2 regions of the Metabacillus sp. cB07 genome follow, and region 1 is predicted to be linked to the other one. Evidence: predicted binding sites of a transcription regulator. Region 1 holds the regulator's gene; the other holds the start of a gene.
The links. Region 1 encodes CtsR, which represses protease genes until heat stress. Its sites were predicted from a motif close to ATGGTCAATAAAGGTCAAACA; they were not measured.

Region 1 (14,777 bases):
TACAATCAATGTTGCCGAGTACATAGCCCTTTTCTTTTACAAGCTGCCAGACATGCTGAAGCAGCTTCGCAGAATCAGCATCCTTAAATTCAGGGTCTGTGTCCGGAAAATGCTTTCCGATATCGCCTGCCGCGATTGCTCCAAGGCACGCGTCTGCCACTGTGTGAAGCAGCACATCTGCATCAGAATGGCCGAGAAGGCCTTTTTCATATGGAATCTCAATGCCCCCAATGATAAGGGGGCGTCCCTCTGTCAGCTGGTGCACATCAAAACCCTGTCCAATTCTAAACATTCCTTATTCCCCTCTCTCACTCTCAAGTATCGCTTTAGCCATCAGCAGATCATCCGGCGTAGTCAGTTTGATATTTGTATAGTCTCCTTCAATGACAAGAACCTTGTGGCCGCTTCTCTCCATCAGGCTTGCATCATCTGTTCCAAGAAATGCTGCAGCCGATGCTTCTTTATGAGCCGCAAGAATATCAGAAAGACGAAAAGCCTGTGGGGTCTGTACGGCCCACAAGCTAGAACGTTCAACGGTTTCAATCACTTCACTGTTCAGGACACGTTTAATCGTATCCTTTACAGGGACTGCAACGGTTGCAGCTCCATCTTCATATGCTGCTTTTACGAGCTTTGAAATGACGTGTTTTTTAATGAATGGCCTTGCACCGTCATGCACGAGGACAACATCTGAGGCCGCCGCTTTCAGTCCGTTATAGACGCTGTGCTGCCTCTCATTGCCTCCGCTGACCATCTTTTTAATTTTTGTAAGACCGGAGCGTGCCGCCATTTCTTCAAAAAGAGCCCGTTCATCCGGATTGATGACAAGAAGGATGCCTGTGCATGCAGGATCTTTCTCAAAAACCGTCAAGGTATGAACAATGACCGGTTTTCCTTCAAGCTCAATAAACTGTTTGTTTTTGTCCGCTTTCATCCGTTTTCCTTGTCCAGCGGCAGGAATAATCACTTCATAGTTCATGTGCCCGCTCCCCTACAACGCTTTTTCAAGCAGCTTCGGCTTTGCGAAAATCATTCTTCCGGCAGAAGTCTGAAGAACGCTCGTCACGATGACGTCAATGTTTTTGCCGATATAGTTACGGCCCTCTTCCACAACAATCATCGTGCCGTCATCCAGGTAGGCTACGCCCTGATTGTGCTCTTTTCCATCCTTGATGACAAGAACTTTCATCTCTTCCCCAGGCAGGACCACCGGCTTGACGGCATTTGCCAGGTCGTTGATATTCAGAACTCCGACTCCCTGAAGTTCGCACACTTTGTTTAAATTAAAGTCATTTGTGACAACTACACCTGATGTCAGCTTGGCTAGCTTCACAAGTTTGCTGTCCACTTCCTGAATTTCCTCAAAATCGCCCTCGTAAATCTCGACTTTAATTGAGAGCTCTTTTTGAATGCGGTTCAGAATATCAAGGCCTCTCCGGCCGCGGTTCCGTTTCAGGGCATCTGAAGAATCAGCGATATGCTGAAGCTCTTCCAGCACAAAATGAGGAATGACAATCGTGCCCTCCAAAAATCCGGTCTGGCAGATGTCCGCAATTCTCCCGTCAATAATGACGCTTGTATCAAGAATTTTGAGCTTCGTGCTCTCAGCTTCCGCTTCTTCTTCACCCGCTCCTTTTTTCTTTCCGATTTTTCCGGAAATCGAAAACAGGCTGATCAGTTCGTCCTTGCGCTTAAATCCAACCTGAAAACCAAGGTAGCCAAGCAAAAGGGTCAGAAAAATCGGTATGATCGTGCTGAACACCTGATACTGAATGTCTTTAAACGGAATAACATTAACAATAAGAAAGGCAATTATAAGTCCGACAATCAATCCCAAACTACCGAAAAGAACATCCGTCACAGGCGCCTTTACCAATGATTCTTCCAGAAGCTTCACCCAGTTAACGACATAATCAACAAGCCAGAATGTGGCGATATAAAATAATATTGCTCCTAAAATGGCCAGAGCATATGGTGAATTAATAAAAGGTATGTCCTGCAGGCTTAACAATTTCATCAGCTGCGGCATAAAGAAAATACCCAGCGTTCCTCCAAGGAAAAGGAAAAAGATCTGCACAATTCGTTTTAACATACCCCCACCTCCTTCTCTTATCTATTATAATCACTTTCTCCCGTTTAAAACGGTGAAAACGCGAATTTCCGGAACCTGTAAACAGATTGAAATGTAATGAGAATCATATCATTTCCGAAAAATGAAAAACAAGAATAATATAACCTAAATCATGATGATTAAAACGTTTGAAGCGAAAGATTCATAAAAAGTTCGTTATATCTGACGGTCTATCAGCAGCTGCTCCTGAAGTCTGCGGAGACCTTCTTTTATCTTTTTCGCCCTTACCTCGCCAATTCCATCCACCTCATCAAGCTGTTCTACGGTTGCGCGCGTAATAAGTTTCAGATTTGAGAACTTGTTCACCAAATTTTCAATAATGACCGGCGGGAGCCTCGGGATCTTCTTAAGCACTCTGTACCCTCTCGGCATGACGAGGTCATCAGGGTTGGTGAAATGGGCCGAATAGCCGAGCAGGCGCAGAAGGACCATGTCATCCATCAGTTCTGTATTTGTCAGCACCTGAAATTGCTCAAGCACGTATTTGGGATCCAGTGTTTTATCGAAGCAATAGTCTTTAATGACAAGCGCTGCCTCTTCCTCGATATCTGAAAGCAGTTCATTCAGCTGCAGCCTGATAAGATGCCCTTCTGTGCCAAGCTCATTAATATAATTCAGGATTTCGTTTTTAATCCGCAGCACCATCTCAATCCTGTGAATCACCTGCAATAGCTCATCAAATGTGACAAGCTCTTCAAATTCGAGCGCCCCAAGGTTGATGATGGACTGATCAAGCACCGTTCTGTACTTTTCAAGAGTCTGAATCGCCTGATTCGCTTTTGTTAAAATGACACCGATATCTCTCAGTGCGTAACGGAGTTCCCCGTAGTAGAGGGTGATGACGTTTCTTCTCTGGGAAATGGCCACCACCAGGTTGCCCGTCTGTTTTGCCACCCTCTCCGCCGTACGGTGACGCATGCCCGTTTCACTTGAACTGATAAAAGCATTCGGGACGAGCTGGGCATTGGCATAAAGAATTTTATTTCCCGAATCACTTAAGATAATGGCTCCGTCCATTTTAGCCAGTTCATATAAATGGGCGGGAGAGAAAGCGGAGTTTATATAGAATCCGCCATCAACAAGTTCTTTTACTTTGTCGCTGAAGCCAACGACAATCAGTCCCCCTGTTTTAGCGCGCAAAACATTTTCAATGCCTGCTCTTAAGGGAGTTCCGGGCGCAATAAACTGCAGAATTTCCTTCATGCTCTTTTCGTTTGTTTTTTTCTCTTTCTCATTCACATTGCTACCCTCCCAGTGTGATTTGCAGGGCTTCTGCGACGTTTTTCACACCCACTGCCTCTATGCCATGCGGAACTGTCCAACCGCCTATATTCGCCTCTGGAATGATCGCACGCCTAAACCCGAGCTTGGCTGCTTCCATGACGCGCTGCTCAATTCTCGAAACGCGCCTTACTTCGCCTGTCAGCCCTACTTCTCCAATAATAATATCTGTTGCTTTTGAAGGCGCATCCTTAAAGCTTGAAGCGATGCTTACAGCAACTGCAAGATCAATCGCAGGCTCATCAAGCTTTACTCCGCCGGCCACTTTTAAATAGGCATCTTGATTCTGCAGCAGCAAACCGACTCTCTTTTCAAGCACAGCCATCAGAAGCGGCACCCGGTTATGGTCGATACCTGTTGCCATTCTTCTCGGGTTGCCAAAGCTTGTCGGCGAAATCAGCGCCTGAATCTCCACAAGAACCGGTCTTGTCCCTTCCATGGAAGCTACAACGGTAGAGCCAGCAGCCCCTTTGGAACGTTCCTCAAGGAAGATCTCGGACGGATTCAATACCTCTTCAAGCCCGCTTTCCTTCATTTCAAAAATACCCATTTCATTTGTGGACCCAAAACGGTTTTTCACTGCTCTTAGTATCCGGTACGTATGGTGGCGCTCCCCTTCAAAATACAGAACAGTGTCAACCATGTGCTCAAGAATTCTCGGACCGGCAATTGAGCCTTCCTTTGTAACATGTCCGACAATGAAGATGGCAATGCCCTTCGTTTTTGCAAGTCTCATAAGTTCTGCCGTACATTCCCTAACCTGCGAGACACTTCCAGGCGCTGAGGTAATGTCACTCTGAAACACCGTCTGAATGGAATCGACAATCACAAAAGCCGGATTTGTATCATCAATTGCCTTAGAGATATATTCCATATCGGTTTCAGCAAGTACAAGCAGTTTCTCGGATTTAACACCCAGGCGGTCAGCCCTCATTTTCGTCTGCTTGACCGACTCCTCTCCCGATATGTAGAGAACATCGTTTCCATTATCGGCAAGCTGTGAGGAAACCTGAAGTAAAAGCGTTGATTTTCCAATTCCGGGGTCTCCTCCTATCAGGACAAGGGAACCCTTTACGATCCCGCTGCCGAGAACACGGTTAAATTCTTTGAGGTTGGTTTTAATGCGCGGTTCCTGAGACGTTTCAATGTTTGTGATAGGTGAAGGTTTGTTTGCGGTCTGACCCGGAGCAGAGTGTGCAAAGGCCACTCTCCTGTTTGCCGTTCCTGTTTTTACAACTTCCTCTGTCATCGTATTCCATGCTCCGCAGCCCGGGCATTTCCCCATCCATTTTGGAGACTCATATCCGCACTCAAGGCACATGAATTTCGATTTTGTTTTAGCCATACTTTCTGTCCTTCCTTACTAGATTACCTTTTTAAAAAGAGAATCGGTAGAATCAGTGTGTTTGCTCTAAAGAAATGAAATCGAGGCATACGTGAAAAATGTATGCCTCATGATTGTTTCGCTTCTGATGATTATTTGATTTTCTCCGTTTCAGCTTCTGAAGAACTTTTTACAGTAAATTCTCCCTCTGTCACATCGAGCACAACTTTCTGGCCTTTTTCAATCGTGCCTCTAAGCAGCTCTTCAGACAGGCGGTCTTCAACATGCTTCTGGATCGCCCTTCTCAGCGGACGGGCACCGTACTCAGGATCAAAGCCTTCATCGGCAATTTTCTCCTGTGCAGCATCTGTCAGTTCAAGCACAAGATCCTGTTCGGCAAGACGCTTCATCAGCTGATCCGCCATAAGAGTAACAATCTCTTTAATGTGTTTCTTCTCAAGAGAGTGGAACACGATAATTTCATCGATACGGTTCAGGAACTCAGGTCTGAATGCTTTTTTCAGCTCATTCATAACCTTGCCCTTCATATCCTTGTAATCCTGCGCCTCATCCTGAACGTTGAAGCCGACGTATTTGTTGCGCTTCAGTTCACTTGCGCCGACATTCGACGTCATGATTAAGATAGTATTTCTGAAATCGACCGTTCTTCCTTTAGAATCTGTTAATCGTCCGTCTTCAAGCACTTGAAGAAGAATATTGAAAACATCAGGGTGAGCTTTTTCAATTTCATCGAGAAGAACAACTGAATACGGCTTTCTGCGTACTTTTTCAGTCAGCTGCCCGCCTTCTTCATACCCGACATATCCCGGAGGAGAACCAACGAGTCTTGATGTTGAGTGCTTCTCCATATACTCGGACATATCAATCCGGATCATGGCATCCTCATCGCCGAAGATGGATTCTGCAAGTGCTCTTGCAAGCTCTGTTTTACCTACGCCTGTAGGGCCGAGGAAAACAAATGATCCAATCGGGCGCTTCGGATCTTTAAGCCCTGCTCTTGCACGGCGCACAGCCTTTGCAACAGCTACAACAGCTTCATCCTGGCCAATCACGCGGTTATGAAGAATCTGCTCCATGTTCAGCAGCTTATCTGTTTCTGTCTGGGCCAGACGCGATACAGGAATTCCAGTCCAGCTCGCTACAACCATTGCGATATCATCCACTGTCACTTCAGAATTTTCCTGACCCTGTTTTTCTTTCCATGTTTTCTTCGTTTCCTCGAGCTGCTCGCGCAGACGCTGCTCTGTATCACGGAGAGAAGCCGCTTTTTCAAATTCCTGGCTTTGAACAGATGCATCTTTTTCCTTGCGCACTTCCTCAAGCTTCATTTCAAGCTCTTTTAAGTTCGGAGGAGTTGTAAACGAACGGAGGCGAACTTTCGAACCGGCTTCATCAATTAAATCGATTGCTTTATCCGGAAGGAAACGGTCTGAGATATAGCGGTCTGAAAGCTTAACCGCTGCATCAATTGCCTCATCCGTGATGGATACTCTGTGATGAGCTTCATAACGGTCGCGAAGCCCTTTTAAAATCTGGATGCTTTCATCAGCTGTCGGCTCATCAACCTGAATCGGCTGGAAGCGGCGTTCGAGCGCTGCATCCTTTTCAATATATTTGCGGTACTCATCAAGTGTAGTGGCCCCGATGCACTGAAGCTCTCCCCTTGCAAGCGAAGGCTTAAGAATGTTGGAAGCATCAATTGCCCCCTCAGCGCCTCCTGCACCGATCAGTGTATGAAGTTCGTCGATAAACAGGATGATATTTCCTGCCTGGCGAATTTCATCCATCACTTTTTTCAGACGGTCTTCAAATTCGCCGCGGTATTTCGTACCGGCAACAACAGTACCCATATCAAGTGTCATAACACGCTTGTCGCGGAGAATCTCAGGTACCTCATTGTTCACGATCTGCTGGGCAAGGCCTTCTGCGATCGCCGTTTTACCGACACCAGGCTCCCCGATTAAAACAGGATTGTTTTTCGTTCTGCGGCTTAGAACTTCAATGACCCTTTGGATTTCTTTGCTTCGCCCAATGACAGGGTCAAGACTGCCTTCGCGAGCAATGGCCGTCAGATCGCGTGCAAGACTGTCCAGAGTCGGCGTATTGGCATTGTTCATCGATCCGCTCTGGTGGCCTGAGCCCGACTCATTGCTGCCAAGAAGCTGCAGCACTTGCTGGCGTGCTTTATTTAAGCTTACACCGAGGTTATTAAGCACCCGCGCAGCCACACCTTCACCTTCGCGGATAAGACCTAAAAGAATGTGCTCTGTTCCTACGTATGAATGTCCAAGCTTTCTCGCTTCATCCATGGAAAGCTCAATCACCTTTTTAGCTCGGGGAGTATAGTGTATCGTCTGTGAAATTTCCTGTCCTCTGCCGATGAGGCTCTCCACTTCTTTTTGAATTTTATCTGATCCAAGGCCAAGAGCTGTCAGCGCTTTTGCAGCGATGCCCTCACCTTCTCTAACAAGACCGAGAAGAATATGCTCTGTGCCGATATTGTTATGTCCAAGACGGACGGCTTCCTCTTGTGCTAATGCAAGAACCTTCTGAGCGCGTTCAGTAAATCTTCCAAACATCATTCTTCATCATCCTCCATCCTTCTGACCATTTCAAGGTTTAGTCTTTCTCTGATTAATGAAGCCCTTCTAATGTCCCGTTCATCCGGGCGCAATGCCCCTCCGGAGTACTGCTGGAGAAATCCCGGCTGAGTCAGGATCATCAGCTCATTTAAAATATTTCTGGAAATATCTTTGATGATATTTAAATCAATTCCCAGTCTCACATCTGATAAACATTTTGCTGCTTCTTTGGATTCAATGATCCTGCTGTATGTCAGCGTGCCCAGGGATCTGAACACACGGTCCTCAAGCGGCACCTGCGACGTTTTATATAAAGCCTCCCGTGCAGAGCGCTCTTTTTCAATCAGCTGGTGCACCACACTCAGCAGATCTTCTGCAATATCATCCTCAGACTTGCCGAGAGTAATCTGATTGGAAATCTGAAAGATGTTACCTAATGCTTCGCTGCCTTCCCCGTAAATTCCTCTAACAACCAGACCTAATTGATTAATAGCCGGAATAATTCTGTTCATCTGCTGTGTGAGCACAAGAGCCGGCAAGTGCATCATCACCGACGCCCTCAGCCCTGTTCCCACATTTGTCGGGCAGCTTGTTAAGTATCCTCTTTGTTCATCAAACGCATAATCAACCGAACCTTCCATCCAGTCATCAAGCCTGCTCGCTGCTTTTAAAGCTTCTTTCAGCTGCAGACCTGGATACAGACACTGAATGCGAATATGATCCTCTTCATTCAGCATGATGCTGACCTCTTCATTCTCAGACAGCAAACACGCGCCGAACGAAGAATCCTCTGCTAAATTCGGACTGATTAAATGCTTTTCGACGAGCACCCTTTTTTGAATAGGCTGCAAATCATCCATGCGGAGCATTTCAAGCTTGCCGATCTCATCTACGCTTCTATCGGCAAACGTCTCTTCAAAAAGAGAGAGAATTCCCTGCAGCTCTTCATTCGAAGCAAAAGTCGGAAACCTGTACTTCTCAATGTTTCTTGCCAGTCTGACACGGCTGCTGAGAACAATGTCTGAATCTGGCCCATCCTTGCTCATCCAGGCACTCATCGCCTGGTTAATAAACTGCTGAAGTGACATATCAGGATTCACCCCCTCTGGAACTTTTTAACGAAAGTTCAAGCGAACGGATCTCATCCCGAATTTCAGCAGCCTTTTCAAACTCTTCCTGCTGAATTTGTTCTTTTAGATTCTGTTTTAATAACTCTATTCGTTTGCGGATGTGAATGCTACCGCCAATTCGCTCTGGAATCTTTCCCGCATGCACCGTATTGCCGCTGTGAACTCTTCTTAAAATCGGGTTAATTTGATCTTTAAACGTCCGGTAGCACTCGGAACATCCGAACCGCCCCACTTTTGTAAACTGCTGGAACGTCATCTCGCAGCCGGGACACTGCAGAACTTCATTTTTTTTAAAAACATCCTGCTTTGACTCGGAAACGGATGTATTCATGTTCAAAAGGCCTGCCAGCAAGTTATTAATAGAAAATCCCGTGCTGGTGTCAATGAACATGGAACTGTTGTTCTGCGCACACTTATCACAAATATGAACCTCAGTTTTTTCCCCGTTTACAACCTTCGTAAAATGAAATGTTGCCGGTCTCTCATTGCATTCCTGGCATATCAAGTCTGTCACCTGCTCTCATCGATATTTCAAGGAAGTCAGCATGGCCTTTATCATTCTTGCCCGCAATTCATCCCTGTGCGGCAGTTCAATATATAAAACGGATCTGTCAATCACACTCAGCATGATCTTTGCTTCCCGTTCTGAAATGACATCTTCACTTACAAGCCTTAAAATGAGATCTTCAGCAGATGACTGCGAGATCCGCCTGTCAATAATGCCCATGATCTGATCAATTAAATGCGCAGCATCATTCGATTTCACCTTAATGATCCGAATGTAGCCGCCGCCTCCCCTTTTGCTCTCTACGATATATCCTCTTTCAATCGTAAAACGGGTATTGATGACATAATTGATCTGTGAAGGCACACACTGAAACTTATCCGCAATTTCGCTTCTTTTGATTTCGACGATCTCCTTGCCGCTAGTCGTAAGCACCTGCTTCAAATAATACTGTTCAATGACATCCGAGATGTTACGCACTCCGCCTCCCCCTAACTTGACTTTGACTATATTTGACTTTAACACTAATATAAAACGAACGAACCTTTTTTTCAACTCATAACTGCTCATCTATCTATTTCCATTATTAACGGCAGTGAAACGTTTTTAAACAGAATTTGCCGCATTATTTTAATTGGGAAGAGTAATTAAGGGAAGGTGGAGGAAGGATAATACTTTATGTATACGTCAGGAATCGGTAATGATGAGCTGTTTTTCTGACCTGGATCCATTAAACGCAGCTTTTCTGTGCAAGAATAATTGTGTATGCGGCATGGGGACGAGTCGTTAGCTTGTGAGATTGTTTTGCGGTTTGGAAGGGTATGATTGGTGCATTTGCTTACCCTCTGATAACGATTTTTCGGCTTTGCTGGGTAGGATTTGGGACTTTGCTTACCCTCTGATGTCATTTTATCGGTTTTGGTGGGTAGGATTCAGGCTTTTGTTTACCCTCCGATATCGATTTTCCGGCTTTGCTGGGTAGGATTTGGGACTTTGCTTACCCTCTGATTTCATTTTATCGGTTTTGGTGGGTAGGATTCAGGCTTTTTGTTTACCCTCTGATATCATTTTTTCGGCTTTGCTGGGTAGGATTCAGGCTTTTGCTTACCCTCCGGTATCGTTTTACGGTTTTGAAGGGTACGATTCGGACGTTTGCTTACCCTCGGATATCGTTTTACAGTTTTGGAGGGTACGATTCAGCTATCTATTATCCTCATTTTGAACAACAAAAAAAGGACAGCATCTCTGCTGTCCTTTTTTCTGCGTGCCTGGCAACGTCCTACTCTCACAGGGGGAAACCCCCAACTACCATCGGCGCTAAAGAGCTTAACTTCCGTGTTCGGCATGGGAACGGGTGTGACCTCTTTGCCATCATCACCAGACAATATGCATTTTTGTTGAAAGAGTTATTCTTTCAAAACTGAGTAACGTTTGATAACAAGATTCACGTGCAATTTACGCTTAGTTAGACTGTGGTTAAGTCCTCGAACGATTAGTATCTGTCAGCTCCACACGTCACCGCGCTTCCACCTCAGACCTATCAACCTGATCATCTTTCAGGGTTCTTACTCACAAATGTGATGGGAAATCTCATCTTGAGGGGGGCTTCATGCTTAGATGCTTTCAGCACTTATCCCTTCCGCACATAGCTACCCAGCGATGCCTTTGGCAAGACAACTGGTACACCAGCGGTGCGTCCATCCCGGTCCTCTCGTACTAAGGACAGCTCCTCTCAAATTTCCTGCGCCCACGACGGATAGGGACCGAACTGTCTCACGACGTTCTGAACCCAGCTCGCGTACCGCTTTAATGGGCGAACAGCCCAACCCTTGGGACCGACTACAGCCCCAGGATGCGATGAGCCGACATCGAGGTGCCAAACCTCCCCGTCGATGTGGACTCTTGGGGGAGATAAGCCTGTTATCCCCGGGGTAGCTTTTATCCGTTGAGCGATGGCCCTTCCATGCGGAACCACCGGATCACTAAGCCCGACTTTCGTCCCTGCTCGACTTGTAGGTCTCGCAGTCAAGCTCCCTTGTGCCTTTACACTCTGCGAATGATTTCCAACCATTCTGAGGGAACCTTTGGGCGCCTCCGTTACATTTTAGGAGGCGACCGCCCCAGTCAAACTGCCCGCCTGACACTGTCTCCCAGCCCGGTAAGGGCTGCGGGTTAGAATTTCAATACAGCAAGGGTAGTATCCCACCAATGCCTCCACCGAAGCTTGCGCTCCGGCTTCCAAGGCTCCTACCTATCCTGTACAAGCTGTACCAAAATTCAATATCAGGCTGCAGTAAAGCTCCACGGGGTCTTTCCGTCCTGTCGCGGGTAACCTGCATCTTCACAGGTACTATAATTTCACCGAGTCTCTCGTTGAGACAGTGCCCAGATCGTTACGCCTTTCGTGCGGGTCGGAACTTACCCGACAAGGAATTTCGCTACCTTAGGACCGTTATAGTTACGGCCGCCGTTTACTGGGGCTTCGGTTCAAAGCTTCGCTTGCGCTAACCTCTCCCCTTAACCTTCCAGCACCGGGCAGGCGTCAGCCCTATACTTCGCCTTGCGGCTTCGCAGAGACCTGTGTTTTTTGCTAAACAGTCGCCTGGCCTATTCACTGCGGCTTTTCAGGGCTATTCACCCTAAAAAGCACCCCTTCTCCCGAAGTTTACGGGGTCATTTTGCCGAGTTCCTTAACGAGAGTTCTCTCGCTCACCTTAGGATTCTCTCCTCGCCTACCTGTGTCGTTTGCGGTACGGGCACCTCTCACCTCGCTAGAGGCTTTTCTTGGCAGTGTGGAATCAGGAACTTCGGTACTAAATTTCCCTCGCCATCACAGCTCAGCCTTATATGGGAAGCGGATTTGCCTACTTCCGCGCCTAACTGCTTGGACGCGCATATCCAACAGCGCGCTTGCCCTATCCTCCTGCGTCCCCCCATTGCTCAAATGGTGAGGAGGTGGTACAGGAATATCAACCTGTTGTCCATCGCCTACGCCTTTCGGCCTCGGCTTAGGTCCCGACTAACCCTGAGCGGACGAGCCTTCCTCAGGAAACCTTAGGCATTCGGTGGAGGGGATTCTCCACCCCTCTTTCGCTACTCATACCGGCATTCTCACTTCTAAGCGCTCCACCAGTCCTTCCGGTCTGGCTTCGACGCCCTTAGAACGCTCTCCTACCACTGTTCTGAAAGAACAGTCCGCAGCTTCGGTGATACGTTTAGCCCCGGTACATTTTCGGCGCAGAGTCACTCGACCAGTGAGCTATTACGCACTCTTTAAATGGTGGCTGCTTCTAAGCCAACATCCTGGTTGTCTAAGCAACTCCACATCCTTTTCCACTTAACGTATACTTTGGACCTTAGCTGGCGGTCTGGGCTGTTTCCCTCTTGACTACGGATCTTATCACTCGCAGTCTGACTCCCGAGGAGCAAGTCTTTGGCATTCGGAGTTTGACTGAATTCGGTAACCCGATGAGGGCCCCTAGTCCAATCAGTGCTCTACCTCCAAGACTCTCATACTCGAGGCTAGCCCTAAAGCTATTTCGGAGAGAACCAGCTATCTCCAAGTTCGATTGGAATTTCTCCGCTACCCACACCTCATCCCCGCACTTTTCAACGTGCGTGGGTTCGGGCCTCCATTCAGTGTTACCTGAACTTCACCCTGGACATGGGTAGATCACCTGGTTTCGGGTCTACGACCACGTACTAATTCGCCCTATTCAGACTCGCTTTCGCTGCGGCTCCGTCTCATCAACTTAACCTTGCACGGGATCGTAACTCGCCGGTTCATTCTACAAAAGGCACGCCATCACCCGTTAACGGGCTACTACTTGTAAGCACACGGTTTCAGGATCTTTTCACTCCCCTTCCGGGGTGCTTTTCACCTTTCCCTCACGGTACTGGTTCACTATCGGTCACTAGGTAGTATTTAGCCTTGGGAGATGGTCCTCCCGGATTCCGACGGGATTTCACGTGTCCCGCCGTACTCAGGATCCACTCTGGAGGGAACGAAGTTTCGACTACAGGGTTTTTACCTTCTATGACAGGCCTTTCCAGGCCGCTTCATCTACCCCGTTCCTTTGTAACTCCGTATAGAGTGTCCTACAACCCCAAGAGGCAAGCCTCTTGGTTTGGGCTGATTCCGTTTCGCTCGCCGCTACTTGGGAAATCGCATTTGCTTTCTCTTCCTCCGGGTACTTAGATGTTTCAGTTCCCCGGGTCTGCCTTCAGTACCCTATGTATTCAGGTAAAGATACTGTTCCATTACGAACAGTGGGTTTCCCCATTCGGAAATCTCTGGATCAAAGCTTACTTACAGCTCCCCAAAGCATATCGGTGTTAGTCCCGTCCTTCATCGGCTCCTAGTGCCAAGGCATCCACCGTGCGCCCTTCATAACTTAACCAAAATTGGTCAATCGTTTTGTTTAGACTGTAAAGTCTAAGAAAATCACTATGGTAAGCGTAAATCTCAGTGAATTACTTGTTATCAATTACGTTATCCAGTTTTCAAAGAACAACCGGCAGATCAGGAATGACCGCCTTCTTTCATATGAGAGAATGATCTCTCAAAACTAAACAAAAACCAAAAGCGACCTCATATCCTTAGAAAGGAGGTGATCCAGCCGCACCTTCCGATACGGCTACCTTGTTACGACTTCACCCCATCATCTACCCCACCTTAGGCGGCTGGCTCCTTGCGGTTACCCCACCGACTTCGGGTGTTGCAAACTCTCGTGGTGTGACGGGCGGTGTGTACAAGGCCCGGGAACGTATTCACCGCGGCATGCTGATCCGCGATTACTAGCGATTCCAGCTTCATGCAGGCGAGTTGCAGCCTGCAATCCGAACTGAGAATGGTTTTATGGGATTGGCTAAACCTCGCGGTCTCGCAGCCCTTTGTACCATCCATTGTAGCACGTGTGTAGCCCAGGTCATAAGGGGCATGATGATTTGACGTCATCCCCACCTTCCTCCGGTTTGTCACCGGCAGTCACCTTAGAGTGCCCAACTGAATGCTGGCAACTAAGATCAAGGGTTGCGCTCGTTGCGGGACTTAACCCAACATCTCACGACACGAGCTGACGACAACCATGCACCACCTGTCACTTTGTCCCCCGAAGGGAACCTTCTATCTCTAGAAGTGGCAAAGGATGTCAAGACCTGGTAAGGTTCTTCGCGTTGCTTCGAATTAAACCACATGCTCCACCGCTTGTGCGGGCCCCCGTCAATTCCTTTGAGTTTCAGTCTTGCGACCGTACTCCCCGGCGGGTGCTTAATGCGTTAGCTGCAGCACTAAAGGGCGGAAACCCTCTAACACTTAGCACTCATCGTTTACGGCGTGGACTACCAGGGTATCTAATCCTGTTCGCTCCCCACGCTTTCGCGCCTCAGCGTCAGTTACAGACCAGAGAGTCGCCTTCGCCACTGGTGTTCCTCCACATCTCTACGCATTTCACCGCTACACGTGGAATTCCACTCTCCTCTTCTGCACTCAAGTTTCCCAGTTTCCAATGACCCTCCCCGGTTGAGCCGGGGGCTTTCACATCAGACTTAAGAAACCGCCTGCGCGCGCTTTACGCCCAATAATTCCGGACAACGCTTGCCACCTACGTATTACCGCGGCTGCTGGCACGTAGTTAGCCGTGGCTTTCTGGTCAGGTACCGTCAAGGTGCCGGCAGTTACTCCGGCACTTGTTCTTCCCTGACAACAGAGTTTTACGATCCGAAAACCTTCATCACTCACGCGGCGTTGCTCCGTCAGACTTTCGTCCATTGCGGAAGATTCCCTACTGCTGCCTCCCGTAGG
Region 2 (14,777 bases), 570 kb from region 1:
AGCCCGTGAAATTTTGGAGGATTTAAGCATCCTTGGGGAGAATTTCACCTTTATTAGAAGTATTTCAGAAGATCTCGTTAAAAAGAAGTGCTGCAGAAGATCGTATATCAGAGGGGCGTTCCTTGCTGGAGGTTCAGTGAATAATCCTGAGACATCCTCGTATCATCTGGAAATTTTCTCTCTGTACAAAGAGCATAATGATGCACTGTGCGAGCTGATGAATGTTTTTAACCTGAACAGCAAAACACTTGAGCGGAAAAAGGGGTATATCACCTATCTCAAGGAAGCGGAGAAAATCTCCGAGTTTTTGAGTATCATTGGAGGCCATCAGGCGCTGCTGCGTTTTGAGGATGTACGCATTGTGAGGGATATGAGAAACTCCGTAAACAGGCTCGTCAATTGTGAAACCGCTAACTTAAACAAAACAATTGGTGCTGCAATCCGCCAGGTTGAAAATATTAAATACATTGATGAAAAAATGGGTCTTGAAGCTCTGCCTGATAAATTAAGCGAAATTGCAAGGCTGCGGGTAGAGTACCAGGATGTCACGCTGAAAGAGCTCGGAGAAATGGTTTCGAGCGGCAAAATCAGCAAATCAGGCATAAACCACCGCCTGAGAAAATTGGACGAAATTGCAGAACAGCTTAGAAACGGCCAGCCGGTAACAATCAAATAAAAGGGGAAAGCAGAGGGGATTTACATGGCTCAAAAACAGGTCGAAGTTCGTTTGAAAACAGGCTTACAAGCACGTCCCGCAGCATTATTTGTACAAGAGGCCAACAGGTACGCATCAGATATCTTCCTTGAGAAGGATGGAAAAAAGGTTAACGCAAAAAGCATCATGGGGCTCATGAGCCTTGCCATCAGCTCAGGATCAACCGTCACACTGATTGCAGAAGGCCACGACGAAAACGAAGCACTCGAAGTTTTAACAGAATACGTAAAGCAGGAAGCATAAAAACGGCCTTTGGGCCGTTTTTTTTATGGTGCAAGTTTAGCTGCGGGTGCCTGACCTGGTCCAGTGGAGCAAACTAACTGCCGAATGGCCAAGATCTTGCTAGGAAAAGAGGTAGTTTGCGCCTGTATGGGGATTTGGTAGTAAATCGGGGATAGTTGGTAGATACGCAATTAAAGTTGGTTGTAAAATGCTTGAAGTTGGATGTATTACACTCATTGTTGGATGTAACGCACTAATCTTTGTAAATCAGGACTGCGCAGGTGCCTGATTTAGCTGCTGAACAAGTCCAGTGCACCAAACCAACTGCCGAATGGCCAAGATCTTGCTAGAAAAAGAGGTAGTTTGCGTTCGTATGGAGAGTTGGTTGTAAATCAGGGAAAGTTGGTAGATACGCAATCTAAGTTGGTTGTAAAATAGGCGGAGTTGGTCGTATTGCGCTGATTGTTGGATGTAACGCACTGACCTCTGTTAATCCGGACTGCGCAGGTGCCTGATTTAGCTGCCTGAACAGATCCAGACAGTAAATCAACTGCCAAATGCCCAAGATCTTGCTAGAAAAAGAGGTAGTTAGAGCTTGTGCGGAGAGCTGGTAGTAAATCGGGGAAAGCTGGTAGATACTCAATCAAAGTTGGTTGTAAAATGCTCGAAGTTGGAAGTATTGCACTGATTGTTGGATGTAACGCACTGATCTCTGTTAATCCGGACTGCGCAGGTGCCTGATTTAGCTGCTGAACAAGTCCAGTACAGCAAATCAATTGCCATATGCCCAAGATCTTACTAGTAAAAGAGGTAGTTTGCGTTCTTATGTAAAATCCAAATAAAAAAAGAACGGCACGATGCCGTTCTTTTTACACTTCTTATTTTTTGTCTGCTAACGTATTGCGGTCCATGACTTTGTCAATCAGGCCGTACTCAAGTGCACGCTCTGCTGTCATGAAGTTGTCGCGGTCTGTGTCGCGCGCAATGACTTCAATTGGCTGGCCTGTACGGTCTGCAAGAATCTGATTAAGCTTGTCGCGAAGGAAAAGGATGCGTTTTGCAGCAATCTCAATTTCCGTAGCCTGGCCTTGCGCTCCTCCAAGAGGCTGATGGATCATGACTTCAGAGTTTGGAAGGGCATAACGCTTGCCTTTGGCGCCTGCTGCAAGAAGGAATGCTCCCATAGAAGCTGCCATACCGATGCAGATTGTTGATACTTGCGGCTTAATGAACTGCATTGTATCGTAAATGGCCATACCGGCAGTGATAGATCCGCCAGGACTGTTAATGTAGATGGAAATGTCTTTCTCCGGATCTTCTGCTTCTAAGAATAAAAGCTGAGAAACGATTGAGTTTGCAACGTTATCATCAATTCCGCTTCCAAGCATGATGATGCGGTCTTTTAGAAGACGTGAGTAAATGTCATATGCACGTTCACCGCGGTTTGTCTGTTCAATAACTGTAGGAATTAAATTCATCGTATTTCCTCCTTTAAAGTAAAGGTAAATTTATGTACTCTCATCATACAACTAAGGTCAATAAAGGTCAAACGAAACGCTGCCGCCTGAGCATGTTTAAGGCCCCTCTTATGTATATGTCAGAGCTAGTGACTGTAACCATGTTACCCAATTTTTCTTTTTTTCAAACGATTGAGAAGAAGAGGGTACTATTTTCTTGAAATATGCAGTCCTTCCTGCGCCAAGGCGTAGTGAATGCCGTGTTTCAGCGTAGAGAGGCAGGGAATGTTCTGCATCTGATACCGGGAGCTGACAATTTTCATGCTTAGCTCAGGAGAAATGCCGACTAAGATGCACGATGTTCCAAGAAGAGCGGAAGCCTGGACAAGCTTTTGAAGCAAGTCTATTGTAAACTCGTCCACTTGAGAGATGGCTGTCAGATCCAGAATGAGGAACGTCGCTTTATACTCTGGCAGGTTTGAGAGAGTTTTTGTTAAAAGTTCCTCAGCCCTCGCTTCGTCGTATCTTCCAATCATCGCAAGGACGATGATGTTGTCCAGAACCGGGATAATTGGAGAGGAAATCTCTTTCACAAGATCAACAAGATCTGCAGTCCGCTTAGCAACACTTTGTTCGAGTGCAAGCATGTCAGCCCTTTCCTGCTCCTGGATCAGGGAACGGATATTCCGCTGAGGAGTGATTCCGGAAGGCGAAAATTCAAATTCTGAATAAGGATCTCCGCTTGTCTGGCTTTTCAGCACTCTGTACCAGACCGTTTTCCCAAACAGACCGCTTAAAACACCGGCCCAGTGACCGGCCAGAAACGAGCCTTCCACCGTTTTGCCCTGAGCTTTGTTCACCTTATACTCCCAGCCGTTTTCAATTCTCACTACAGCTCTGCACTCGTCATAGGACAGGACATCGATCGTGGTCTTACCCCAACCGGCTGTAACATATGTATTCGGCAGGCTCTTCAAAATATCCTCTGTTTTTCCGATTGAACGCTTGTAAAAGTCGCTGACAATTTCACCTGTGCGATAGCCGGCTGTTTCAAGAACCAGTCTTGCGGCATTTTCTCCAGAGATCTCTTCAATTGAATCAAGGAATGTTTTGAAGGCCGTGTTGATCCAGAATAAAACGACTTCATCTCCTTCGAAGTGATAGGCTGCCTGCTTTAAATCCCAATCGAAAGAGGAACCGTTAACATTTATTGAATAGCGGTCAGTCATAGTGTTTAATCTCCTTTATTCAGCTGCTTCTGTCTATAAGCCCTTTACCCTTTATACCGCTGTGATGAAGCCTGTTTTTCTAATCATACAACAGAAGATGCACACCTGTATATTTTGAGAGTACATGAAATAGGCGGCTTTCGTGACACGAAGAAAAATAACGCTTGAAACAGGAAGCGGTTTTGTCGTATAATAGCGCTACTGGCTAATACGTGCGCTCGTAGCTCAGTTGGATAGAGCGGTGGTTTCCGGTACCACGTCTGTCGGAGGTTCGAATCCTCTCGAGCGCGTCAAATTGCAAGAGAGCTGTTCCCATAGGGGAGCAGCTCTTTTTTTATTGGGTTTTTTACACCAGACATTCAAAACTAGCACAAACTTGTCTGTCTCGCGGTCCGGAGCTAGATTTTCCCCAAAACAGGCACATGCCTCAGGATAACAGCCTTTCCCAAAGCTCTCACTCTATCATCTACTATATAAAGGAGTGATAAAAGTGAGTGTTTCTGATAAATATCAGATTGAGCAGCGCTATATACGAATTGGAAACTCGAGACCGGGAACAGGTCTGTCCGGGCCGCTCTTTATTGTTGCACACGAGACCGCCAATAATTCTGCAGATGCAGATGATCATTTTGCCTATTTTAATAATTCACAGCCGAGTGCGTCGGCCCACACATTTATAGATGATGGAAAAATTCTCGAGATTATTCCCCTGAATGAAAAAGCCTATCATAATTTGTATACAAATCCTGAGGACAACCGTCTGTTCGGGGCTGATGCAAATGATGCGGCCATTGGAGTGGAGCTCTGCCGCACGGGGGTTTTCCGTGAGGCATATGACAGGTATGTCTGGTACCATGCGTACCTTTGCCGCAGATTTAATCTCGATCCTTCGACTAAAATTGTCGCACACAGTACGCTTGACCCGCGAAGGCGCACGGATCCTGAAAGCTGGCTTGTACCGAACGGAGTAACGTTCGCGCAGTTTTTAAGAGACGTCCGTGCCTATTATAATGCGTGGGACAAAAGCACGTCTCCGCCAATCAGAGTCCAGCCGCCTGAACGCGAGACGGGCAGTGAAGTTGACACGACGATACTCAGAAGAGGGGATTCTGGAGCAGATGTGACTTTTTTGCAGAGAAAATTGATTTCCCTTGGGTACCCGCTTCCAAGATTCGGGGCAGACGGAACGTTTGGAGCTGAAACGGAGGCGGCGGTAAGGCAATTTCAGCAGGAGCAGCGCATACGTGTTGACGGGATAGTCGGTCCTGAAACATTTGGAAGGCTGAACAGAGCGAAACCGAGGCGTCCGAAACCGTTCCCGGGAACGCTTTACAGACTGAAGAGTCCCTATATGAGAGGCTCCAATATTGGAGAAATTCAAAGGAAACTGGGTGTTCCTGCCGATTCAATCTATGGCCCTGTCACAGCCCAGGCAGTAAGAAATTTTCAGAGAAAAGAAGGAATTAAGGTCGACGGGATCGTCGGTCCTGTAACATGGGCAAGGCTGTTCCGCTGAAAAAACAAAAAAAGCCCCGCCGAGTTTTTCGGCGGGGCATGTTTTTATGGAATGTGAATAGTATGTAAGCAGTCCAGTAAGCCGCACTGGACAAGAAGTGTATGTTGCCGCGCTTGGCGACTCAACATAACCAATGATAAATCATCATCCGCATTTTGTGAACAGGTAATTATTTCAAGGTGGATTTCACCTTATTGTAAGCTTCATCAAGATTTTGAATCCGTTTCAGCACAACCGAATTTTTGGTCAGCTGATCTTGTACAAGAGTTGAAACAACCGAACGGTAATACCGGTTCATCGCATCAAGCTCAGGAATCTGGTTCTCGTTGTGTTTAAGATGTTCTTTAAAATTCTGTACGAAATAGGGAACTGAAAATAATTCGCTCATATTGATCTCTCCTTTGAAGTTTCTTCCATTCAATGATGGACCATTTTCGTGTAAAATGAACAGCAGGGGGAACGATCTATGGATATGAAAGCAGGTTTATTTCAAGAGCAGTCCTTAAAACTGAATATGACACAGGAACTAAAGCAAGCGATTACTCTCCTTCAGTACTCTTCTATGGAACTCGCGTCCTACATAGAGGACCTTACCCTTGAAAATCCCCTCATTGATGTGAAAGACAAGCCTGATTCAGGCGTATTGTATCATACCTCGGCCCTCAAAACGGCAAATGCCTCAAAAAAAGGAGACTTGCTTGAAAATGCAGCGAGCAGGACGGCGACTCTGCAGCAGCATCTGGAATCTCAGCTGCTTGGCATGAAGATGCAGCCTCAGGAGAAAAAAGCGCTGCACATTCTGATCCAGGCCCTGGATCCAAACGGGTATATAGAAGAAGATCTGCAGGTGCTGGCAGAACGATTCAGCATCAGCGAAGATGAACTGCAGCTTCAGCTGGAAAATCTTCAAAAGCTTGATCCTGCAGGTGTGGGAGCCAGAAATCTGCAGGAGTGCATCTACCTTCAGCTGCTGCGGCTGCCTGAGCGCAACCAGACAGCAGAGCTGATTATCCGCGATTATTTTTATCTTTTTGCCGAAAAGTCATGGAAAGAGCTTGCGAAAAAAACGAAACTGGAACTGAAAGAGATACAAAGTGTGCAGGACTTTATCCAAAAGCTGCATCCCCGTCCAGGCCTTGCTTTTCATCATGCCCATGACAGCTACATTGTGCCGGAGCTGATCGTAAAGAAAATCGGCGGAGAGTGGCAAGTGATGTATAATGAAGAGAGTTCACCTAAAATCGGGGTGAATTCTTCGTATGAAGCTGCCTTTTCATCCACTGATGATGCAGATGTGAAGCAGTATCTTTCTTCTAAACTCAATCAGTGCAAATGGCTGATGAAAACACTGAATCAGCGGAAAGCGACCATGCTGAAAGTGATGCATGAAATTCTCAGAAGACAGACGGACTTCTTTGAAAAAGGCGGGCATTTTTTGAAACCGCTGACACTAAAAGCCGTCGCGGATGTGATTGACGTGCATGAGTCAACGGTAAGCCGAACGGTCAGGGAGAAATACGTACAGACACCGCATGGTCTGTATGAACTGAAGTTTTTCTTTTCAAATGGCCTTGAGCAGACTTCTCAGGACATAACGTCATCGGCTGTAAAATCACTCATCCAAAAGATGATCGAGAGCGAAAATAAACTGTCTCCGCTATCTGACCAGCGAATTGCAGACACCCTCTCACAAGAACACGGAATCGAAGTTTCAAGACGGACTGTAGCCAAGTACAGAGATCAGCTTGGCATTGCATCTTCATCTGCAAGAAAACGATATTAGGATGTGTTGGAATGATTTTAAACGTGTACTCAAGAGAAGGCTGCCCTCTTTGTGAGGAGGCCATCGTGGAATTAAACGGGCTGAAAGCGGATTTAGACCTGGACATACAGGTCATCGATATTCACTCAGACGATGGTCTGCTCGAGAAGTATCAGCTGATGATACCGGTGGCAGAATGTGACGGAAAAATCATCGGATACGGCCGTATCAGAAAAGAATTAATAAGAAAGCGGTTACTTGAAAAAAAGCAAGAAACAATAGTTGAATAAGCGAATTCACCCTGCTAGAATATGAATTGAAGCAGGGATGATTTTTTTTGCGGACAGTGGGACACAATACGTCATATAGGGACAAATGAAGTCCCGCGATTCTTAGTAAATAAGAAATTTCGTTAAAAAGGTCAGCCGGAATTAGATGCGCAGATTCGTGCATCAAGGCACATTTCTTATTTGAAAGGAATTTATACGATGAGATCACTGATTGAAGTCCAAAAAAAATTATTGCCTGATCTGCTTCTCGTTATGCAAAAACGATATCAGATCCTTCAGTACATAAGACTGATGCAGCCGATCGGCAGAAGAAGCCTTTCATCGAGCCTCGGCATAAGCGAGAGGATTCTCAGGGGAGAAGTTCAGTTTCTGAAAGATCAGAACCTGATTGAGATTTTCCCGGCCGGAATGACGCTGACAAAAGAAGGATCGCACCTGCTTACCGTTTTGGAAGAAGCGATGAAAGATGTTTTAGGTTTAACGTTTTTGGAAAATACATTAAAGGAACGTTTAAACCTGAAAAAGGTTATTGTCGTCTCTGGAGACAGCGATCAATTCTCATGGGTGAAAAAAGAAATGGGAAGAGCTTGCGTCTCATGTATAAAGGAACGTTTGACCGGGAAAAATATCGTCGCTGTCACTGGAGGAACCACGATTGCAGCCGTTGCAGAAATGATGACGCCTGACAGCAAAAACCGCGAGCAGCTATATGTGCCGGCGCGGGGAGGCCTTGGTGAGAATGTAGAGAACCAGGCAAACACAATCTGTGCAAAAATGGCCGAACGGGCAATGGGCAACTACCGTCTGCTCCACGTTCCGGACCAGCTCAGCAAGGAAGCATATCTTTCGATTACAGAAGAGCCTTCCATCAAAGAACTGCTTGCTCTCATTAAATCTTCAAGTATGGTCGTTCATGGAATAGGAGACGCTAAGACAATGGCGGAACGCCGGAAAACACTGCCTGAAGATTACATAAAGATTGAGCAGGGCGAAGCGGTCGCAGAAGCATTTGGATACTACTTCAACCAGGAGGGGGAAGTTGTCCACAAAGTGCAGACTGTCGGCATGCAGCTGAGTGACCTCGAGAAGATTCAAAACGTCATCGCAGTAGCGGGCGGCGCTTCAAAAGCCGGAGCCATCCAGGCTTATCTGAAGCAGGCACAGGGTTCCATCCTGATTACGGATGAAGGTGCCGCAAAAGAGTTAATAAGGGATATTCATCCCTAATTATATAGTTACACAAAAAAATCTCTCACTTATTTAAAGGAGGAAATTTCAACATGGCAGTAAAAATTGGTATTAACGGTTTTGGACGTATCGGACGTAACGTATTCCGTGCAGCACTTAAAAATCCTAACGTGGACGTTGTAGCAGTTAACGACCTTACAGACGCTAACATGCTTGCTCACCTTTTAAAATATGACTCAATTCATGGCAGACTAGATGCTGACGTGAAAGTAGACGGAAACAACCTTGTTGTTGACGGCAAAACAATCCAAGTATCAGCAGAGCGCGACCCTGCTAAACTTTCTTGGGGCGAGCGCGGAGTAGAAGTTGTTGTTGAATCAACTGGTTTCTTCACTAAGCGTGCAGACGCTGCTAAGCACTTGGAAGCTGGCGCTAAAAAAGTAATCATCTCTGCTCCTGCAACAGATGAAGACATCACAATTGTTATGGGTGTTAACCATGACAAATATGACGCTGCAAGCCACGATGTTATCTCAAATGCATCTTGTACTACGAACTGCCTAGCGCCATTCGCTAAAGTTCTTAACGACAAATTCGGCATCAAGCGCGGTATGATGACAACTGTTCACTCATACACAAACGATCAGCAAATTCTTGATCTTCCGCACAAAGACTACCGTCGTGCGCGTGCTGCAGCTGAAAACATCATCCCAACTTCAACTGGTGCAGCTAAAGCAGTATCTCTAGTATTGCCTGAGCTAAAAGGCAAATTGAACGGCGGAGCTATGCGTGTTCCAACTCCAAACGTTTCTCTAGTTGACCTTGTTGCTGAACTTAACACAAACGTAACAGCTGAAGAAGTAAATGCTGCATTCAAAGAAGCTGCAGAAGGCGACCTTAAAGGAATCCTTAACTACAGCGAAGAGCCTCTTGTATCAGGCGACTACAATGGTGACCCTGCTTCTTCAACAATCGATGCTCTTTCTACAATGGTTATGGAAGACAGCATGGTTAAAGTTATCTCTTGGTATGACAACGAGTCAGGCTACTCTAACCGCGTAGTTGACCTTGTAGACTACATCGCTTCTAAAGGACTTTAATTCTTAAGTCGCACGAAGTTTGGTTTTAACCTAAAACTAACGATATAATGAGTGCAAAGGGGAAGGGGAATACAGCCCCCTCCCTTTTGTTTTGTATTTCCAATAAAAGGAGGAATTCCTGAAGATGAACAAAAAGTCAGTAAGAGACATCGATGTAAAAGGCAAAGTGGTTTTCTGCCGTGTAGACTTCAACGTGCCGATGAAAGACGGCAAAGTAACAGATGACACACGCATTAACGCAGCTTTACCAACCATTCAGCACTTAACAGAGCAAGGTGCAAAAGTTCTTTTAGCAAGCCATCTGGGCCGTCCAAAAGGCCAGGTTGTTGAGGAGCTTCGTTTAAATGCAGTTGCAGAGCGTCTTCAAGAATTGCTTGGTAAAAATGTTGCAAAAGCTGACGAAGCTTACGGCGACGCTGTAAAAGCGAAAATCTCAGACATGCAGGAAGGCGACGTGCTTCTTCTTGAAAACGTCCGTTTCTACGCTGGCGAAGAGAAAAACGACCCTGAGCTTGCAAAAGCATTTGCAGAGCTTGCCGATGTTTATGTAAATGACGCATTCGGAGCAGCACACCGTGCACATGCATCTACTGCAGGCATTGCTGAGCACATTCCGGCAGTTGCAGGATTCCTTATGGAAAAAGAACTCGAAGTACTTGGAAAAGCACTTTCCAACCCTGAGCGCCCGTTCACAGCTATCATTGGCGGAGCAAAAGTAAAAGATAAAATTGGTGTCATTGACCACCTTTTAGATAAAGTAGACAACCTGATCATTGGCGGCGGACTTGCTTACACGTTCATCAAAGCACTTGGACATGAAGTAGGAAAATCTCTTCTTGAAGAAGACAAGATTGACCTTGCTAAAACGTTCATGGAAAAAGCGAAAAAGAACGGCGTAAACTTCTACATGCCGGTTGATGTTGTGGTTGCAGATGATTTCTCTAACGATGCAAACATCAAAATCGTTCCAATCGACAGCATTCCAAGCGACTGGGAAGGCCTTGATGCCGGACCAAAATCACGCGAAATCTACGCTGATGTCATTAAAAACTCTAAGCTTGTTATCTGGAACGGTCCTCTTGGCGTATTTGAACTTGATGCATTTGCTGAAGGTACAAAAGCGGTGGCAGTAGCGCTGTCAGAAGCTGAGAATACATACTCAGTCATCGGAGGCGGAGATTCTGCAGCGGCAGCAGCAAAGTTCAACTTAGCTGACAAAATGGATCACATCTCAACAGGCGGCGGAGCTTCACTTGAATTCATGGAAGGCAAAGAACTTCCTGGAGTCGTCGCGCTAAACGATAAATAATTCTTGTTAAGTTAGGATGGTGTACACAATGAGAAAGCCAATTATCGCAGGCAACTGGAAAATGAACAAAGTCATGGGCGAAGCAGCAGCTTTCATTGAAGAGGTAAAAGGTCTTGTGCCTTCTGCTGAGAAAGTGGATGCAGTTGTATGTGCTCCTGCTCTTTTCTTAGACCGCCTTGTAGAAGCAGTAAAAGGCACAGATGTAAAAATCGGTGCTCAAAACATGCATTTTGAGGAAAGCGGAGCATTCACAGGCGAAACAAGCCCTGAAGCTCTTAAAGATCTTGGCGTATCCTACGTCATCCTCGGCCACTCTGAGCGACGCGAAATGTTTGCTGAGACGGACGAATCTGTCAACAAGAAAACGGCCGCTGCTTTCAAGCACGGTCTGACTCCGATTGTCTGCTGCGGCGAAACGCTTGAAGAGCGTGAAGCTGGAAAAACAAACGACCTTGTTGCTGATCAAGTAACAAAAGCTCTTGCAGGACTAACTGACGAGCAATTAAAACAAGTTGTCATCGCTTATGAGCCAATCTGGGCAATCGGAACAGGCAAATCTTCATCTGCTAAAGATGCAAATGACGTATGCTCTCACATCCGCTCAGTACTCGCTGACAAATTCGGAAGCGAAGCGGCAGAAGCAATCCGCATTCAATACGGCGGCAGCGTAAAGCCGGGCAACATCAAAGAATACATGGCTGAATCAGATATCGACGGAGCATTAGTCGGTGGAGCGAGCCTTGAGGCACAATCTTTCCTTCAGCTTCTGGAGGCAGGAAAGCATGAGTAAAAAACCGGTCGCCCTCATTATCCTTGACGGTTTTGCCCTGCGCAATGAGGAAAAGGGTAATGCGGTTGCACACGCGAAAAAGCCAAACTTTGACCGTTACTGGGATCAGTACCCTCATGCAACGCTGACAGCAAGCGGCGAAGCAGTCGGACTTCCTGAAGGCCAAATGGGCAATTCAGAGGTAGGTCACTTGAACATCGGTGCCGGCCGCGTTGTGTATCAGAGCTTAACACGTGTAAACGTGGCTATTCGCGAAGGCCAGTTTGAGAAAAACGAAACCTTCCTTTCTGCCATGAACCATGTGAAAGAAAACGGAACAAACCTTCACGTTTTCGGTCTTTTATCAGACGGCGGCGTTCACAGCCATATTGATCATCTTTATGCGCTGCTGAGACTAGCTAAAGAAGAAGGCGTGAAAAACGTGTATATTCATGGTTTCCTTGACGGCCGTGACGTTGGTCCTCAAACAGCTGAAGGCTACATTAAAGAGCTGAATGAGAAAATTGAAGAATATGGTGTGGGTGCAATCGCAACCCTTTCAGGACGCTACTATTCCATGGACCGCGACAAGAGATGGGATCGTGTGGAAAAAGCTTACAAAGCCATGGTCTACGGCGAAGGCCCGACCTACACAGATCCTCTTGACTTAGTTGAGGATTCATATAAAAATGGTATTCATGATGAGTTCGTTCTTCCTTCTGTGATTACAAAAGAAGACGGCTCACCAGTAGCAACAATCAGCGACAACGATGCGGTCATTTTCTATAATTTCCGCCCGGACCGCGCGATTCAAATTTCAAATACGTTCACAAACGAAGATTTCCGTTCATTTGACCGTGGACCAAAGCATCCGAAAAACCTTCATTTTGTCTGCCTGACTCACTTCAGTGAAACAGTTGATGGCTATGTTGCTTTTAAAGCAACAAACCTTGACAACACACTCGGTGAAGTTCTCTCGCAAAACGGGTTAACCCAGCTTCGGATTGCCGAAACGGAAAAATACCCTCACGTAACGTTCTTCATGAGCGGCGGACGTGAAGCGGAATTCCCGGGTGAAACACGCATTCTTATTGATTCACCGAAGGTTGCAACCTATGACTTGAAACCTGAGATGAGCGCCTACGAAGTAACGGACGCGTTGCTTGGCGAAATCGAAGCGGACAAGCATGATGCAATCATCCTGAACTTTGCAAACCCTGATATGGTTGGACACTCAGGTATGCTTGAGCCAACTGTAAAAGCCATTGAAACGGTTGATGAATGCCTCGGCAAGGTTGTCGATGCAATCATTGCAAAAGGCGGAACAGCCATTATTACAGCAGATCACGGGAACTCTGACGAAGTGCTTACACTTGAAGGAAAACCAATGACTGCACACACGACAAACCCGGTTCCTGTAATTATCACCAAGGAAGTTTCAGGCCTGAGAGAAGACGGCATTCTCGGCGATTTGGCGCCAACCGTGCTCGACCTGCTTGGAGTAGACCTTCCGAAAGAAATGACAGGCAAAACGTTAATCAAAAAATAACCATTTAAAAGGAGAGAAATTTAATATGCCATACATTGTTGATGTATTTGCACGCGAAGTATTAGACTCACGCGGTAACCCGACAGTAGAAGTAGAAGTACACACAGAAACAGGTGCAATGGGACGCGCATTGGTTCCATCAGGCGCATCTACAGGTGAATACGAAGCAGTAGAACTTCGTGACGGCGACAAATCACGCTACCTTGGAAAAGGCGTTCTTAACGCAGTTAAAAACGTAAACGAAGTAATCGCTCCAGAACTACTAGGTTTCGACGTAACTGAGCAAGTTGCAATCGACCACCTTCTAATCGAGCTTGACGGCATGGAAAACAAAGGTAAATTAGGTGCGAACGCAATCCTTGGCGTATCTATGGCAGCAGCTCGTGCAGCAGCTGAATTCCTTGGACTTCCACTTTACCAGTACCTTGGCGGATTTAACGCTAAAACATTGCCAGTACCAATGATGAACATCATCAACGGCGGCGAGCATGCTGACAACAACGTTGACATTCAGGAATTCATGGTAATGCCTGTTGGCGCTGAAGATTTCCACGAAGCTCTACGCATGGGCGCTGAAATCTTCCACAGCCTGAAATCAGTTCTTCAAGGCAAAGGCCTTAACACAGCTGTAGGTGACGAAGGCGGCTTCGCTCCAAACCTTGGATCTAACGAGGAAGCTCTTCAAACAATCATCGAAGCAATCGAAAAAGCAGGCTACAAACCAGGCGAGCAAGTTATGCTTGCAATGGACGTTGCAGCTTCTGAGATCTTCAACAAAGAAGACGGCAAATACCACCTTACAGGTGAAGGCGTCGTAAAAACATCTGCTGAAATGGTAGACTTCTACGAAGACCTAGTTTCTAAATACCCAATCATCTCAATCGAAGACGGTTTAGATGAAAACGACTGGGAAGGACACAAACTTCTGACTGAGCGCCTTGGCGAAAAAGTTCAGCTAGTTGGTGACGACCTGTTCGTAACAAACACGAAAAAACTTTCTGAAGGAATCGAAAAAGGAATCAGCAACTCAATCCTTATCAAAGTTAACCAAATCGGTACCCTTACAGAAACATTCGACGCAATCGAAATGGCTAAACGCGCTGGCTACACAGCAGTTATCTCTCACCGCTCTGGTGAAACAGAAGACAGCACAATCGCTGACATCGCTGTAGCAACAAACGCTGGCCAAATCAAAACAGGTGCACCATCACGTACAGACCGTGTTGCGAAATACAACCAGCTTCTTCGCATCGAAGACCAGCTTGGCGACACAGCTCGTTACGATGGCATCCACACTTTCTACAACCTTAAAAAATAAGGATAGCTATAAGCTGAAAACCGCCCCGGAGACTTTGGTCTTGGGGCGTTTTTTTTTGTAATTCATTGTTGGTGGATAAGTTTTTAGAGTGAAGATCGTGTGAGCTGAGATTACAAGTTGGTGCTGCTGTGGCTTTTGAATTGAGTTAAGACGGGGATAGCAGCAGGAACTTGGGGAAGCTCCGTCCTGAAAGTGCGCCAAGTCAGAGTTAGCAGCATAAAGTGAGTAGAGCACGAGCTTGAAAGTGTTGTAACCCAGAGTTAGCAGCACAAAGTGAGTAGAGCCCGGTCCCGAAAGTGTTCTAAGCCAGAGTTAGCAGCACAAAGTGAGTAGAGCCCGGTCCCGAAAGTGTT

Region 2: the regulator CtsR is predicted to act here: its motif matches at 2,469-2,489, upstream of clpP (ATP-dependent Clp endopeptidase proteolytic subunit ClpP).

Annotation. Positions count from the first base shown of each region.
Region 1 is NZ_CP069296.1:104,830-119,606, reverse strand. It holds gene ispF (2-C-methyl-D-erythritol 2,4-cyclodiphosphate synthase) at 1-292, opposite strand, end outside; gene ispD (2-C-methyl-D-erythritol 4-phosphate cytidylyltransferase) at 296-979, opposite strand; gene JOJ89_RS00615 (PIN/TRAM domain-containing protein) at 992-2,092, opposite strand; gene disA (DNA integrity scanning diadenylate cyclase DisA) at 2,288-3,370, opposite strand; gene radA (DNA repair protein RadA) at 3,375-4,757, opposite strand; gene clpC (ATP-dependent protease ATP-binding subunit ClpC) at 4,889-7,339, opposite strand; gene mcsB (protein-arginine kinase McsB) at 7,336-8,427, opposite strand; gene mcsA (protein-arginine kinase activator protein McsA) at 8,429-8,974, opposite strand; gene JOJ89_RS00585 (CtsR family transcriptional regulator) at 8,990-9,454, opposite strand; rRNA gene rrf (5S ribosomal RNA) at 10,241-10,356, opposite strand; rRNA gene JOJ89_RS00575 (23S ribosomal RNA) at 10,447-13,374, opposite strand; rRNA gene JOJ89_RS00570 (16S ribosomal RNA) at 13,578-14,777, opposite strand, start outside.
Region 2 is NZ_CP069296.1:3,685,781-3,700,557, reverse strand. It holds gene whiA (DNA-binding protein WhiA) at 1-676, shown strand, start outside; gene JOJ89_RS18955 (HPr family phosphocarrier protein) at 701-958, shown strand; gene clpP (ATP-dependent Clp endopeptidase proteolytic subunit ClpP) at 1,816-2,415, opposite strand; gene JOJ89_RS18945 (STAS domain-containing protein) at 2,604-3,623, opposite strand; tRNA gene JOJ89_RS18940 (tRNA-Arg) at 3,838-3,913, shown strand; partial or broken gene JOJ89_RS21190 (peptidoglycan recognition protein family protein) at 4,114-4,632, shown strand; gene JOJ89_RS21185 (peptidoglycan-binding domain-containing protein) at 4,744-5,139, shown strand; gene yvfG (protein YvfG) at 5,309-5,527, opposite strand; gene rpoN (RNA polymerase factor sigma-54) at 5,606-6,922, shown strand; gene JOJ89_RS18920 (glutaredoxin family protein) at 6,934-7,191, shown strand; gene JOJ89_RS18915 (sugar-binding transcriptional regulator) at 7,390-8,418, shown strand; gene gap (type I glyceraldehyde-3-phosphate dehydrogenase) at 8,472-9,479, shown strand; gene JOJ89_RS18905 (phosphoglycerate kinase) at 9,604-10,788, shown strand; gene tpiA (triose-phosphate isomerase) at 10,817-11,578, shown strand; gene gpmI (2,3-bisphosphoglycerate-independent phosphoglycerate mutase) at 11,571-13,106, shown strand; gene eno (phosphopyruvate hydratase) at 13,132-14,424, shown strand.